Regions from separate parts of the Kribbella sp. NPDC056951 genome, predicted to be linked through region 3. Evidence: predicted binding sites of a transcription regulator. Region 3 holds the regulator's gene; each other region holds the start of a gene.
The links. The regulator HrcA, encoded in region 3, represses chaperone genes, less so after heat shock. The targets are predictions, from matches to a motif close to TTGGCACTCGNNNNNNNCGAGTGCCAA.
Positions count from the first base shown of each region.

Region 1: ACFTSF_RS15930 (FmdB family zinc ribbon protein) is a predicted target of HrcA. The motif match lies at 1,120-1,146, and genes of this name have one in related genera.
Region 2: groES (co-chaperone GroES) is a predicted target of HrcA. The motif match lies at 2,499-2,525, and genes of this name have one in related genera.

Region 1 covers NZ_JBHUQZ010000003.1:625,950-630,987, forward strand. The annotation lists gene mscL (large conductance mechanosensitive channel protein MscL) at 1-19, opposite strand, end outside; gene ACFTSF_RS15925 (Flp pilus assembly protein CpaB) at 104-715, opposite strand; gene ACFTSF_RS15930 (FmdB family zinc ribbon protein) at 770-1,099, opposite strand; gene ACFTSF_RS15935 (penicillin acylase family protein) at 1,281-3,827, shown strand; gene ACFTSF_RS15940 (5-formyltetrahydrofolate cyclo-ligase) at 3,824-4,372, opposite strand; gene ACFTSF_RS15945 (UTP--glucose-1-phosphate uridylyltransferase) at 4,440-5,038, shown strand, end outside.
Region 2 covers NZ_JBHUQZ010000003.1:326,507-331,544, reverse strand. The annotation lists gene ACFTSF_RS14485 (GNAT family N-acetyltransferase) at 1-243, opposite strand, end outside; gene groL (chaperonin GroEL) at 329-1,948, opposite strand; gene groES (co-chaperone GroES) at 2,066-2,362, opposite strand; gene ACFTSF_RS14470 (peptidoglycan-binding domain-containing protein) at 2,631-3,095, shown strand; gene ACFTSF_RS14465 (peptidoglycan-binding domain-containing protein) at 3,182-3,658, shown strand; gene ACFTSF_RS14460 (peptidoglycan-binding domain-containing protein) at 3,727-4,326, shown strand; gene ACFTSF_RS14455 (methyltransferase domain-containing protein) at 4,336-5,038, shown strand, end outside.
Region 3 covers NZ_JBHUQZ010000010.1:25,557-30,594, reverse strand. The annotation lists gene ACFTSF_RS31125 (16S rRNA (uracil(1498)-N(3))-methyltransferase) at 1-42, opposite strand, end outside; gene dnaJ (molecular chaperone DnaJ) at 46-1,188, opposite strand; gene hrcA (heat-inducible transcriptional repressor HrcA) at 1,217-2,239, opposite strand; gene ACFTSF_RS31110 (Gfo/Idh/MocA family protein) at 2,289-3,374, opposite strand; gene ACFTSF_RS31105 (ThuA domain-containing protein) at 3,371-4,012, opposite strand; gene ACFTSF_RS31100 (EF-Tu/IF-2/RF-3 family GTPase) at 4,103-4,447, shown strand; gene ACFTSF_RS31095 (MBL fold metallo-hydrolase) at 4,458-5,038, shown strand, end outside.

The sequences.
Region 1 (5,038 bases), on a different contig from region 3:
CTTTGAAGCCCTTGAGCATTGGAGTGCCTCCACGAAGCGGATGTTGTACTCCGGTCAACGTAGGACCGCACCGCAGGTCACGCGAGGGCACGCGCCGCAGTGATCAACTCGTATCCGGGGTCAGCGCGACACTGATTCTGGAATTCGTCGTGGCCTGGGCCAGTCTGGCGGCGACGGCGGGGGAGACGGCTGTGACGATCAGTGCGCCGGTCGATCGTGAACTCGGCAAGGCGATCACCCGGACGGCGTGCGCCACGAGGCCGGCCGCAGCGGACGTCGTACTGGTGCCGGCGTAGAGGTCGATGCGATCGCCGACCCGGAGCAAAGCGCCGACCTCGGCGTCGTCGATGCGGAACGGATATGCGACCGACCCGGAAGGGACCAGGCCTGGGCCTAGGAAACGGGCATCGGTGAGTGGTTCGCCGGCTCTGACCGGTCCGGTCAAGACGCGACGGGCGAGGTCGGCGCCGGGTCTGAGGGCTGCCGAAGGTACGGAGTCGGCAGGGAGGGCGAGCGTGCGTAGGTCGTCCGCGGTGGGCGTGATTCCGCCCGGTAGGTCACGGGCTGCGGCCAGGACCGTGACCGTGGGTGGGGCGGCGGGAGCGAGGGAGGTGAGGCCGAAGTAGACGGCGGCCGCGGCGGCGACACCGGCCAGGAGGCGGCGGTGCCAGCGGGCGGCTCGGGACAGATCGCGAAGGAACGAAAGGCTTTTCATGCCAGAGAAAGTACGAGTTTCTCCGGCACTCCTTTCAGTTATCCACAGGCCAGATCAGGCAGCGCTGGTGGAGCTGGACGAGCCGCCCGAGCTGGACGTCGTGGAGCTGCTCTTGCTCGACGAGTCCGAGGACTTCGCGGCCGGCTTGGAGTCCGACGAGGAGGTCGACGACGACTCCGACTTGGCCGGGAGCGAGCTCTTACCGGACGAGCGGCTGTCGGTGCGGTAGAAACCGGAGCCCTTGAAGACAACACCCACCGCGTTGAAGACCTTACGCAGCGTGCCCTGGCACGCGGGGCAGACGGTCAATGCGTCGTCGGTGAAGCTCTGCCGCACCTCGAGCGCCTCACCGCAATCGGTGCACTGGTACTGGTACGTGGGCACGGTTGGTTCCCTTCAGGCCGCTGGCACTCCTACTACTCGACTGCTAATAATGCGTCAGCGGCCCGAAGTATTCCAAACTCCCGTCTCAACTGCGCCCCGCAGCCCCCTCCGGACGCAGAGCAACGCAAAGTTCACCGGACCCCATTTGGGGCCACGGGCTGCATTCTCTACGGTTGGGTCCGTGCGTCGCCTGCTTCGAGCCGTCATCATCTGCGGTATCGCGCTCGCCACGGTCCTCGTGGTGATCGCCGGTACTGCCGTCTTCGTCGTCCGCCACTCCTTCCCGACGTACGACGGGACGGTCGAGCTGGCGGGTCTGGACGCCGATGTCGAGGTGGTCCGGGACAGCAACGGGATCCCGCAGATCTATGCCTCGAACCCGGCCGACCTGTTCGCCGCACAGGGCTATGTGCACGCGCAGGACCGGTTCTTCGAGATGGACTTCCGCCGGCACGTCACAGCGGGCCGGCTGAGTGAGCTGTTCGGCAAGGACGCGCTGGAGACGGACAAGTTCGTCCGCACGCTGGGCTGGCGCCGGGTTGCCGAGAAGGAGCTCGGGCTGGTCAGCCCGTCCACCCGGCAGTACCTGGACGACTACGCCCGCGGTGTGAACGCCTATCTGGACAAGCACAGCGGTTCCGGCCTCAGCCTGGAGTACGCCGTACTGGGTCTGGACCCCAATGGTCGCCGGGACTATCGCCCGGAGCCGTGGACCGCGGCCGACTCAATGGCCTGGCTGAAGGCGATGGCCTGGGACCTCGGCGGCAACATGGGTGAGGAGATCAACCGCACCAAGCTGCTGGCCACCATCCCATCCAAGAGCGTCGACTCCCTTTACCCGGCGTACCCGTACGACCGGAACGAGCCGATCGTCCCGACTGCCTCAGTCGGCAAGGACGGCAAGTTCAGTGCGACTCCGCCGGCCACCAACGAGCTGCGCCGCGGCATGCTGACGACCGATCTGCTGAAGTCACTCGACTCGGTGGACAAGGTCGCCAAGGGTCTGCCGCAGCTGCTCGGCCAGGGCGACGGCATCGGTTCGAACTCGTGGGTCGTGTCCGGCGACCACACCGACAGCGGGAAGCCGCTGCTGGCCAACGACCCGCACCTCGGCGCCACCATGCCGGGCATCTGGTCGCAGGTCGGTCTGCACTGCACCAAGCAGAGCCGCACCTGCCCGTACGACGTCTCCGGCTTCAGCTTCTCCGGACTGCCCGGCGTGGTGATCGGCCACAACAACGCGATCTCCTGGGGATTCACCAACCTCGACCCCGATGTCCAGGACCTGTACCTGGAGAAGATCGAGGGCGACAACGTCCTCTACAACAACCGCTGGAAGCCGCTGTCCAAGCGCGAGGAGACCTTCAAGGTCGCAGGCCAGGACGACCCGGTGAAGATCACTGTGCGGGAGTCCCGGCACGGCCCGATCATCTCCGACGTCGGCGCCGAGGAGCGCGAGACCGGTGAGCTGGCCGCGCGGCGCGACAAGGCAGCGACGGCGTACGGCGTGGCTTTGCAGTGGACTGCGCTCCGGCCAGGGAAGACCGCCGACGCTCTGTTCGCGATCAACCGCGCGCAGAACTGGACGCAGTTCCGCGACGCGGCCCGGCAGTTCGAGGTCCCTTCGCAGAACCTGATCTACGCCGACACCGAGGGGCACATCGGCTACCAGGCGCCCGGTCTGGTCCCGATCCGCAAGGTCGCCAGCGGGAAGTGGCCGGTGGCCGGCTGGGACCCGAGGAACGACTGGACCAAGTACATCCCGTTCGACGCGATGCCGACCGAGCTCGACCCGGCCGACGGGATCATCGTCACCGCGAACCAGGCCGTCGTACCGAAGTCGTATCCGTACTTCCTGAGCGACAGCTGGGACTACGGCTACCGGTCGCAGCAGATCCTGGACCGGATCAAGGCGGCCGGCACGCTCGACGCGAGCAAGATGGCGTCGATCCAGTTGGACACCAAGAACCGGGCCGCCGAGATGCTGGTGCCGTCGCTGCTCAAGATCGGGATCAACGACGCGTTCGACCGGCAAGGACAGGACACCCTCAAGGGCTGGGACTTCACCCAGCCGGCCGATTCGGCACCGGCGGCGTACTTCAACGTCGTGTGGCGCAATCTGCTGTCGCTGACCTTCCACGACCAGCTGCCGAAGGCGGCCTGGCCGGATGGCGGCTCCCGGTGGGTCGAGGTCGTGCACACGCTGCTCGGGCAGCCCAGCAACAGCTGGTGGGACGACCTGCGGACGCCACAGCGGGAGAGCCGCGACGACATCCTGCGGCAGGCGCTGGTCGACGCCCGCGCGGAGATCACCAAGAAGATGGCTCGCGAGCCGTCGAACTGGAAGTGGGGTCAGCTGCACAAGCTGACGCTGGAGAACCAGACACTGGGTACGTCGGGCATCGGTGCGGTCGAGAAGCTGTTCAACCGCGGTCCGTACGAGCTCGGTGGCGGTAGCTCGATCGTGGACGCGACCTCCTGGGACGCCTCGGTCGGGTACGGCGTGACCTCGGTGCCGTCGATGCGGATGGTGGTCGACCTGTCCGACTTCGACAAGTCCCGCTGGATCAACCTGACCGGTACGTCGGGGCACGCGTTCTCGAAGAACTACATCGACCAGACGAAGCTGTGGGCCAAGGGCGAGACGCTGCCCTGGGCGTTCACGCGTGGTGCCGTCGAGGCCAAGCGCGAGCACACGCTCACGTTCACCGGTAAGCCTGAGCGCTAACCGACAGGTACCAGTCCGCGCGGTGTGAGCGCCGCGTGGACGAGGTGGTCGTGCGGATCGGACGGTAGCGAGTCGACGACCTCGGAGTCGTAGACGGCCGCCCAGATCGGCGTACCGGGTGTGACGCGCGTGAGCGCCCGGTCGTAGGAGCCACCGCCGCGCCCGAGCCGTACGCCGTCCCGTGCGACCGCCACGGCCGGGCAGAGGACCAGTTCGGCGGTGCTGATCGCGGCCGGGCCCAGATCGGTCCGTGGCTCGGACAGACCGAGCCGCCCCGGGACCAGGTCGGCCGCACCGGGCGCAACACCCCAGCCGAGGTCGTTGTCGGCGTACAGGATCGGCAGGAGCACCTCGCGGCCGCTGGCCAGCAGCCAGTCGATCAGTGCGCCGGTCTGCGGTTCCGCGCCCATCGAGACGTACAGGGCGATCCGCTGTGCACTCAGCAGGAGCGGTAGGGAGCGGGCAGCGGGCAGCAGGTCCTCGGCGGGCCTCGCGGTGCGGGCGGTGAGGAAGTGCTGCCGCGCTACGGCCTTCGACGCGAACACGCTCTGATCGTAGGCGGGCGTGACGCGGTTAACACTGCGATTACCCCGTGTCCCCTAGGGTTGTGACATGAGTGCGGTGGGGTTGAAGCAAGCTCAGGACAAGATGCGGGCGGCTGGGGCGGCAGAGGTCGCCATCCGCGTGTTCACCCACTACTACCGGCTCCTGGAGTCCGGTCAGCAGGGGACGATCCGCGAGGACGACATCGAGCCGGTGGGTGATCTGCCGCATCTGGACCACCTGGACACCGACCCCGAGGCGATGCGGGCCGCGCTGGCCGAGACCGTGGTGATCAAGCTCAACGGCGGCCTCGGTACGTCGATGGGCGTCACCGGACCGAAGTCCGCACTGCCGGTCAAGGACGGGCTGAGCTTCCTGGACATCATCGCCCGGCAGATCCTGAGCACGCGGCGCAAGTACGACGTACCGCTGCCGCTGGTGCTGATGAACTCCTTCCGCACCAAGGAGGAGTCCCTGCAGGTCCTGAGTGAGTACGACGGCCTGCGGGTCGACGGTCTGCCGCTGGACTTCCTGCAGAACATGGAACCCAAGTTGTTGGCCGACGACCTCACTCCGGCCGAGTGGGAGCCGGATCCGGAGCTGGCGTGGTGTCCGCCCGGCCATGGTGACCTCTTCACCGCTCTGGTGGCCTCCGGCACGCTGGACGC
Region 2 (5,038 bases), on a different contig from region 3:
CGTCGCCCGTGGATCCACGAACAACCGCTCGACCGATGCGCCCCCGGCGGAATCCGTCGTCAGTACGACGTGGCCGACCACCCGGCCGTCAATGACAGCCACCCAGCAGTTGAGCCGATCCACCGGTGTCAACCACCCGCGGGGATCTGCCGGCCAGTTCACCGGGTATCCGGCGAGCTCGTGCACGTCCCGCAGCAACTCCACACAGACGTCGAGGTCCGCATCGGACCGTTCCCGAATCATCACCACCTGGCCAGCCAACCACACAAAGAACACCGCCCCGGCACACGTGGTGCCGGGGCGGTGCGGTGGTACTACTTGCCTGAGGTCAGTGACCGTGGCCGTGGCCGTGACCGGCTGCGGCGGGCTCTTCGTCCTCGGGCTTGTCGACGACCAGGGTCTCGGTCGTCAGCAGCAGGGCGGCGATGGAACCGGCGTTGGCGAGCGCGGAACGCGTCACCTTGACCGGGTCCAGGACACCCTGACCGAGCAGGTCGCCGTACTCGCCGGTGGCGGCGTTGAAGCCGCTGCCGACCTCGAGCTCCGCAACCTTCGAGGTCACCACGTAGCCCTCGTAACCGCCGTTCTCGGCGATCCAGCGCAGCGGCTCGACGACCGACTTGCGGACGATCCGGACACCCGCGAGCTCGTCACCCTCGAGGCCCAGGCCGTCGTCGAGCACCGTGGCGGCGTGCACCAGGGCGGAGCCGCCACCGGCGACGATGCCCTCTTCGATCGCGGCGCGCGTCGCGGAGACGGCGTCCTCGATCCGGTGCTTCTTCTCCTTCAGCTCGACCTCGGTGGCCGCGCCGACCTTGATCACGCAGACGCCGCCGGCGAGCTTCGCCAGCCGCTCCTGCAGCTTCTCGCGGTCCCAGTCGGAGTCGGTCCGCTCGATCTCGGCCTTGATCTGGTTGACCCGGCCCTCGATGTCGTCGGCCTTGCCGGCACCCTCGACAACAGTGGTGTTGTCCTTGGTGACGACGATCCGGCGCGACGTACCGAGCACCTCGAGGCCGACCTGGTCGAGCTTCAGCCCGACCTCCGGCGCGATCACCTGGGCGCCGGTGAGGGCAGCCAGGTCCTCGAGCATCGCCTTGCGGCGGTCACCGAAGCCCGGCGCCTTGACGGCGACGGAGGTGAAGTTGCCGCGGATCTTGTTCACCACGAGGGTGGACAGGGCCTCGGCCTCGACGTCCTCGGCGATGATCAGCAGCGTCTTGCCGGACTGCACGACCTTCTCCAGCAGCGGCAGCAGGTCCGCGATCGCGGAGATCTTGCCCTGGTGGATCAGGATGTACGGGTCCTCCAGCACCGCTTCGCCGGCCTCGGCGTCGGTGATGAAGTACGGCGAGATGTAGCCCTTGTCGAACTGCATTCCCTCGGTGAACTCGAGCTCGGTGCCGAAGGTGTTCGACTCCTCGACAGTGATCACACCGTCCTTGCCCACCTTGTCGAACGCGTCCGCGATCAGGGTGCCGATCTCGGCGTCCCGGGCGGAGATGGTGGCGACGTGGGCCATGTCGCCCTTGTCGTCCACCGGCCGGGCGGTCTCGACGAGCCGCGCGGAGACGGCCTCGACAGCCGCCTCGATCCCGCGCTTGAGGCCCATCGGGTTGACCCCGGCGGCGACGGCCCGCAGGCCCTCGTGCACCAGTGCCTGCGCCAGCACCGTCGCGGTGGTGGTGCCGTCACCGGCGATGTCGTTGGTCTTGGTGGCGACCTCCTTGGCGAGCTGCGCGCCAAGGTTCTCGAACGGGTCGTCCAGCTCGACCTCACGGGCGACGGTGACACCGTCGTTGGTGATGGTCGGGGCGCCCCACTTCTTGTCCAGGACGACGTAGCGGCCCTTCGGGCCCAGCGTCACCTTCACCGTGTTCGCGAGCTTGTCGACGCCACGCTCCAGCGCGCGCCGCGCGTTCTCGTCGAACTCGAGGATCTTCGGCATGAAGAAAACCAGTCCTTTTCTGAATGTCTCGTACGGCGGTTCCCGCTGCCCTGACCCACTCCGCCCCGGTGCCTAGTGGCAGCCGGGGCGGTGACAGTCAGGAACAGCGGGCGGTCGTCACTTGCTGACGACTGCGAGGATGTCGCGGGCGCCCAGGATCAGGTAGTCCTGGCCGTCGTACTTGACCTCGGTGCCGCCGTACTTGGAGTAGATGACCTTGTCGCCGACGGCGACGTCCAGCGGGACGCGGTTGCCGTTGTCGTCGATCCGGCCCGGGCCGACGGCGAGGATCTCGCCCTCCTGCGGCTTCTCCTTGGCGGTGTCCGGAATCACCAGGCCGGACTTCGTGGTCTGCTCGGCTTCGAGCGGCGCGACGAGGACCCGGTCCTCGAGCGGCTTGATCGTGACCGACACTTGCTGACCTCCACGGTCGATTCGCTTTTTGTCTGTGGTGCTGCGGTGATCGCGCTCCCCTGCCGTCGCGGGGGTCAGGAGGTTGGACCACTGGCACACTCACACCGAGAGTGCCAACACCGAATCTAGGCCGCGATTAGCACTCGGTCAACTCGAGTGCCAAACGAAATCTCCCCGAGCGGTCACTCCGGGCAACCAACCGCTCCCAGCGCGAGTCCAACTCGCCAACGGATCCCGATCGGAGGGTCCCGTCTCTGGGGAGCACAAGATGTTTCGTCGCCTGCCGGCCGTCGCCCTCGCTGCGGCTGCCCTCGTCGTCAGCCCGCTCGCGGCCACCGCGTCCGCCGCACCTTTGAGCCAGTGTGACTCCGCGACGTTCAAGAACGTCGGGAAGGGCTGGACCGTCTTCGTCCCGAGCGAGTGGGAGAGCACCAGCACCACCTGCAACCTCAAGTACGGCGACAACCCGCACCGCGACCCGAAGAACCCCTTCGGCGACCCGGCCCGCGCGATCCAGGCACTGCAGAGCAACCTGAACTACTGCTACGGCTACAAGCTCGCCAAGGACGGCAAGTACGGCGCCAAGACCCGCGACGCCGTCAAGGCCGTCCAGAAGAAGCTCAAGCTCCCCGCCGACGGCATCTACGGCCCGAACACCCGCTCCGCGCTCAAGTGGCGGATGTACAACCCGACCACGAAGGCCTGGAGCCAGGCCTGCTACGACAAGCTCTGACCCCAGTACAACCGAACGGGCTCGTGCCGGCGTCATACCCGGTACGAGATCCCGATCAACGGGATCCGGTCCTTGGGGAGGACCTCATGCCTATTCAGCTGCGCTACAAGGCGGCCGTGACACTCGTCGCGGCCGCCCTCGTCATCACCCCACTCACCGCCGCCACAGCGTCCGCCGCACCGCTGCCGCAGTGCCAGTCCGCGACGTTCCGGAACGTCGGGGGCGGCTGGCAGGTCTTCGTCCCTGACGTCTGGGAGGACTGGAGCACGACCTGCAACCTCAGGTACGGCGATCTGCCGCACCGGGACCCGAAGAACCCGTTCGGCAACCCGACGCAGGCCATCCAGGCACTGCAGAGCAATCTCAACTACTGCTACGGCTCCAAGCTGTCCAAGGACGGGTTGTACGGCGCCAAGACGCGGGACGCCGTGAAGGTCGTCCAGGGCAAGCTCGGGCTGACCAAGGACGGCATCTACGGCCCGCGGACCCGGTCGGCGATGAAGTGGCGGATGTGGAACCCTTCCAAGAAGGTGTGGAGCCAGGGCTGTTACGACAAGCTCTGAGCATCCAAGCGTGCACAGATAGTGGTCACACGCTGGCCTAACGCAGGCCGGCGTGGGACCGTCTTCCCATGGCTTTCACGCTGCCCAAGCTGCCGAAGTTCTCCGGCCGCACCATCGCGGTGCTGGCCGTCGCAGGTGCACTGGGGGTTGGTGCGGTCGCGGCGGGCGCGTCCAAGCAGCAGCAGGCGGCAGCGCCGCCGAAGCCCGCCGACGGCCAGGCAGCGCCGCTCACCGCGGACAAGGCCAATGACCAGACCTCACTCGAAGCGGCAGCCGCAGCGGAGGCCAAGTTGGTCCAGTGCCGCTCCGCACGGCTCATCCCGGTCAACAAGACCTGGGGCATCCCGATGCCGTCGGTCAACGGCAACTCCAGCACCAACTGCAACCTCAAGTACGGCGACACCCCGCACCGCGGCTCCGACCGGACCGGCGACCCACTGACCGCCATCCAGGTACTGCAGCGCAACCTGAACTCCTGCTACGGCACCAAGCTCACCGTCGACGGCATCTACGGCAAGAACACGAGAGCTGTCGTCACCATGGTGCAGCGCAAGCACAAGATCGTCGTGGACGGCATCTATGGCCCCAAGACCCGCTCAGCGATGAACTGGCGCCTCTACTCCAGCGCAACCCGCAGCTGGAGCAAGACCTGCTCAAGCCCGCTCTAAAGTGTGCGGGTGACCGTCACCTCCCTGCTGGACAACCCTGAGGTCCTGGCGGCCGCTTGCGCGGAGTACCAACCGGGCAGCGAACTCCAGTTGGTCGAAAAGCTCCGACGCCGGTACGACGGCCTGCTGGTCAGTGCTGCGGTCACGCAGGCCGCACTGCGGCACCGGGCAGTCGCGAAGTTCGGTGCCGATGCCGCACACATGTACTTCACCCCGGACGGCTACGAGCAAGCCACCCGCACTGTCGTCGGCACGCACCGCGCCGCACGGATCGCTGCGGCTTTGCCGGGGAGCCGTGTGATCGACCTGGGCTGCGGAATCGGCGGTGACCTGATCAGCGCCGCCCGCGCCGGCCTGCGAGTCACCGGTGTCGAGCGTGACCCCGAAACCGCCGCAGCAGCGCGCGCCAACCTCGCTGCGCTGGAACTACCGGGCGAGGTGCTCATCGGCGACGCCGAGTCCGCGGACATCACGCCGTACGACGTCGTGTTCGCCGACCCGGCGCGGCGAGCGGACGGGCGGCGCGTGTTCGACCACAACGCCTACTCGCCGCCATGGACCTTCATCACCGGACTGCTGGAGCGGACTGCCTGCGTGAAGGTCGCACCGGGGATCCCACACGACGCCGTACCAGAGGGGGTCGAGGCCGAGTGGATCAGCGACGCAGGTGAGGTGAAAGAGGCCGCACTGTGGTCTGGCGCTTTGTACTCCG
Region 3 (5,038 bases):
CTCGCCGTCCAGCTCGGCGGCGAAGAAGACCGCGACACCCATCGCTTAGTGCTGGCCGAAGGCGTCGCGGAGGCGGCCGAAGACACCCTTGTGGGTGGCCTGGATCTGACCCTGCGGCCGCTCCTCGTCGCGCGCCACGGCGAGTTGCCGGAGCAGCTCCGCCTGGCTGTCGTCGAGTTTGGTCGGGGTCTCGACGATGATCTGCACGATCAGGTCGCCGCGACCCGCGTGCCGCAGCCGCGGCACACCGCGTGCGGTCAGTGTCATCGCCGTACCGGACTGCGTGCCCGGGCGGACCTCCAACGGAGTGGTCTCGCCCTCCAGTGTCGGCAGGTCGATCGTCGTACCGAGTGCGGCCGCCGTCATCGGGAGCGTGACCGTGCAGTGCAGGTCGTCGCCGTTGCGGGTGAAGACCTCGTGCTGCTCGACCTCGATCTCGACGTACAGGTCGCCGGCCGGGCCGCCGCCGGGGCCGACCTCGCCCTGACCGGACAGCTGCACGCGGGTGCCGGTGTCGACGCCGCCGGGGATCTTCACGGTGACAGTACGGCGGGAGCGGACCCGGCCGTCGCCCGCACACTCGACGCACGGGTTGGGGATGGTGGTCCCGAAGCCGCGGCAGTTCGGGCAGGGGCGCATCGTGCGCACCTCACCGAGGAACGAGCGCTGAGTGTGGGTCACCTCGCCACGGCCGTGGCAGATCTCGCAGGTGACCGGCTCGGAGCCGGCCGCCGCACCCGAACCCGAACAGGTCGGACACAGTACGGCGGTGTCGACCTTCAGCTCGCGGGTCGTCCCGAAGGCCGCCTCGGCGAGGTCGATCCGCAGCGGGATCAGCGCGTCCTGGCCGCGCCGCGTCCGCGGCCGCGGACCACGAGTCGCGCCACCGGTCTGGCCGAAGAACGCATCCATGATGTCGGTGAACGTGAACGCCTGGCCGCCGCCGAACCCACCGGGACCGCCACCGGCGGACGCGAACGGGTCGCCGCCGAGATCGTGCATCTGCCGCTTCTGCGGGTCGCTCAGCACCTGGAACGCGCGGCCGATCTCCTGGAACTTGTGGTGCGCGTCCTCGGAGTCGTTGACGTCGGGATGGTACTGGCGTGCCAGCTTGCGGTACGCCTTCTTGATCTCGTCCGCTGAAGCGTCACGGCTGACGCCCAGGACGGCGTAGTAATCGGTGCTCATACTCCAGACCAGGGGTTAAGTGAGTGCATCAGGATTCAGCCAAAATCTGGCTGACATAGCGCGCGACAGCCCGTACGGCGCCCATCGTGCTCGGATAGTCCATGTGGGTCGGGCCGACGATGCCCAGCGTGGCCAGCGCCTCCGACTTGGACCCGTAGCCGGTCGCGACCACCGAGGTGGTGGCCAGTTCCTCGTACGGGTTCTCGTGACCGATGCGGACCGTCAGGGTCTGCGGGTGAGTCGCCTCACCGAGCAGCTTGAGCAGGATGACGTGCTCCTCCAGCGCCTCCAGCACCGGCTTCACGTTCCGCTCGAAGTCGTCGCCGTACCGGGTCAGGTTGGCCGCGCCGCCGACTGCGATCCGCTGCTCACCCATCTCGTCGGTGAACGCCTCGAGCAGGGTGGTGACGATCGCGGCCACCAGCGGCCGGTCGTCCGGAGCGAAGTTGTCGGCGACCAGGCCCAGCGAGGTGGTGGCCTCGGTCAGTCGCTGACCGGCCATCGCCGTGTTCAGCCGCGACCGGAGGTCGGCGACCAGCTGCTCGTCGACGTCCTTCGGCAGCTCGACGATCCGCTGCTCGACGCGACCGTTGCTGGTGATCAGAACCAGGAGCAACCGGCGCGGTGTCATCGTGACCACCTCGATGTGCCGGACGCTCGACCGGTTCAGCGACGGGTACTGCACGATCGCGACCTGGCGGGTGATCTGGGCAAGCAGCCGGACGGTGCGCCGTACGACGTCGTCCAGGTCGACCGCGCCGCCGAGGAAGGACGTGATGGCCTTCTTCTCGGCCGCGGACAGCGTCTTGACCGTGCTCAGCTTGTCGACGAACAGCCGGTAGCCCGCATCGGTCGGGATCCGGCCGGCGCTGGTGTGCGGCTGGGTGATGTACCCCTCCTCCTCCAGCGCGGCCATGTCGTTGCGCACCGTGGCCGGGGAGACACCGAGGTTGTGCCGGTCGACGAGTGTCTTCGAGCCGACCGGCTCGTGGGTCGCCACGTAGTCCTCGACGATGGCGCGGAGTACATCCAGCTTGCGCTCGTCCAGCACGCGCACCACCCTCTCCCACGCTTGGCACTCACAAAGTCAGAGTGCCAGTCTAGGCGGTGTCGGGCGTCGCTCCCAACGGAACGGCTGCGGGGCGCGTCACTGTACTGGCCACATCCAAGGGCTGGTCCTGGACGGCAGAGTCGATAAAAGACTCCAGTACGTCGAGCACGTGGTACGCCAGCTCGCCGTTCGCCCGGTGCGGCTCGCCGTTGCGCAAAGCCCGGGCCATGTCCGCCACGCCGACGCCCCGACCCGCTCCGGCGTACCCACCGGCGACCGGTGCCTCGGTCCACTCGCGCTGCTCCGGCGTGACGAGCTCAACCGTCCCGTCGAAGCCATTGGGGTCCGGAACCGACAGACTGCCGTCAGTACCGTGCACCTCGATCCGTGGCAGCCGTCCAGCCCACACGTCGAACGACATCAGCACCGTTGTCAGCGCACCGGACTCGTGCTCCAGTACGCCGGTCACATGCGTCGGGACCTCCACCGGGAACACAGCCCCGGCCCGGGGACCGGTGTGGATCATCCGCTCCTGCTTCGACTGCCCGGCTCGCGCAGTGACCCGCCGTACCGGTCCGAGGAGCGTGACCAGGCTGGTCACGTAGTAGGGACCCATGTCGAGAACCGGGCCGCCGCCGGGCTGGTAGTAGAACTCGGGCGCCGGGTGCCACAGCTCGTGGCCGGGCGTCACCATGAAAGCGGTCGCAGCATGCGGTACGCCGATGTCCCCGCGATCGATCACCGCGCGCGCAGTCTGCGTGCCGGTGCCGAGGACGGTGTCGGGGGCACAGCCGATCCGCAGGTCGTTCGCAGCGGCGTACTTGAGCAGCGGCTCGGCCTCGATGCGATCCATGGCCAGCGGCTTCTCGCCGTACACGTGCTTGCCAGCACTCAGAGCAGCCTGATGTACGGCGGCATGCGCGGCCGGGATCGTCAGGTTGACCACGATGTCGACGTCGTCGGCGGCGTACAGCTCATCCGGAGTGAGCGCGCGGACGCTGTCCGTGGCGACCGCCTGGGCGCGCGCGAGGTCCAGGTCGGCGACTGCGACCACCTCGACCCCCGGGAGCTTGGCCAGGTGATCTAGGTAGGTGCCAGAGATGACTCCGGTGCCGACAATGCCAACGCGGGTCACTTGCTCGCCCACAGCAGCCCCCGCTCGATGATCGTGCGCACCTCGGGGACGTCGAAGTCGTCGAGCTTGTGGCCGACCGTGCAGACGAACACGCGACCCTCACCCCACGTGCGTGTCCAAACCGCCGGCATCACCGCACCCTCGATCCACGGGAAGTCCGGGTGCGAGGCGAGCGTGGTGGTGGCCAGTACGTCGTTGGTCGGGTCCACGTGCAGGTAGTACTGCTCGGTGTGGACGTCGAAGTGCGTGATGCCCTCGACGATCGGGTGCTCCGCGATCACCTCGACGCGGTAGTCGGTGAAGTTGTGCGGGTGCGAGATGAACTGGCCGCCGGTGACGAAGTGGTAGTCGGGGTTGTCCCGGAACGAGTCCACGATCCCGCCGTGCCAGCCGGCGAACCCGGTCCCGCCGCGGATCGCGTCGGCCAGGCTCCTGATGTGCTCCGGCTTGGTCTCCCCCATCGAGACGCACTGCAGCACCAGGTCGACACCGTCGAGGTCCAGGTAGCTCTCGGTGCTGTCCGACGTGGTGACGTCGTACCCGTTCTCCTTCAGGTAGGGGATGAACAGCTCGGTCGCCTCGACCGGCACATGCCCGTCCCAGCCACCCCGCACCACCAGCGCACGCTTTGTCGTCACATCGACCACCCTCGAAAGTTTCGCGGAGACCATCGGAAGATTCGCTCACGACCTTAAGCGCCCGGCCCCGGCGGGGTCTAGGGTCGGCTCATGGGCTGGAAGTTCTGGAAGCAATCGCAGGCGAACACCTTCCCGGGCACACGCCCGCAGGACGTCGTACCGCCGGGCGCGTTCGCGCTGACCATCGAGGACGTCTTCTCGATCACCGGCCGCGGCACGGTGGTGACCGGCCGGGTGCAGGCCGGTAGTGCGGCCGTCGGCGACCAGGTGGTGATCAGCCGGGCCCGGCAGGTGCTGGTCCAGAGCCAGATCGACGGGATCGAGATGTTCAAGAAGTCCGGCCTCACCGTCGCGAACGCCGGGGACAACGTCGGGCTGCTGCTGCGTGGGGTTTCCAAGGACCAGGTGACCAGGGGCGATGTGATCGGCAAGTAGTGTCGTTGCCATGAGCAGTTGGACTGAGCTGGGCGACAGGTGCTGGGTACGTCGGTACGACGAGTTGGACCTGAACGTCGGGCTGGTCGTCGGATCCGGCGGCGCGTTGGTGATCGACACCCGCGCCACAACCGAAGAGGCCGAGGAACTGCTCGGGCACATTCGTGAGCTGACCGACCTGCCGGTGCGGTGGGTGGTCAACACGCACTCGCACTTCGACCACGTGAACGGGAACGGCGTGTTCACGGAAGCGACGGTCTACGCACACGAGAACACGGCGGCCGCGGCGGAGTTGACGGCCGAGACGTTCTCGGTGGCGAAGGTCATCGACATGGGTGATCGCCGGGTCGAACTGCTGTACCTGGGCAACGCCCACACCGCCGGCGACGCGGTGGTCGTCGTACCGGATGTGAACGTGTTCTTCCTGGGCGATCTCGTCGAGGAGTCACAGCCCCCGCAGTACGGCGACGACTCCTTCCCGCTCGAATGGTCGGACACCCTGGAGCGGGTGATCGGGACGATGCCGGCGGGCGCGGTCGTCGTACCGGGTCATGGTGCAGTGGTCGACGCGGCGTTCGCGACCGAGCAGTC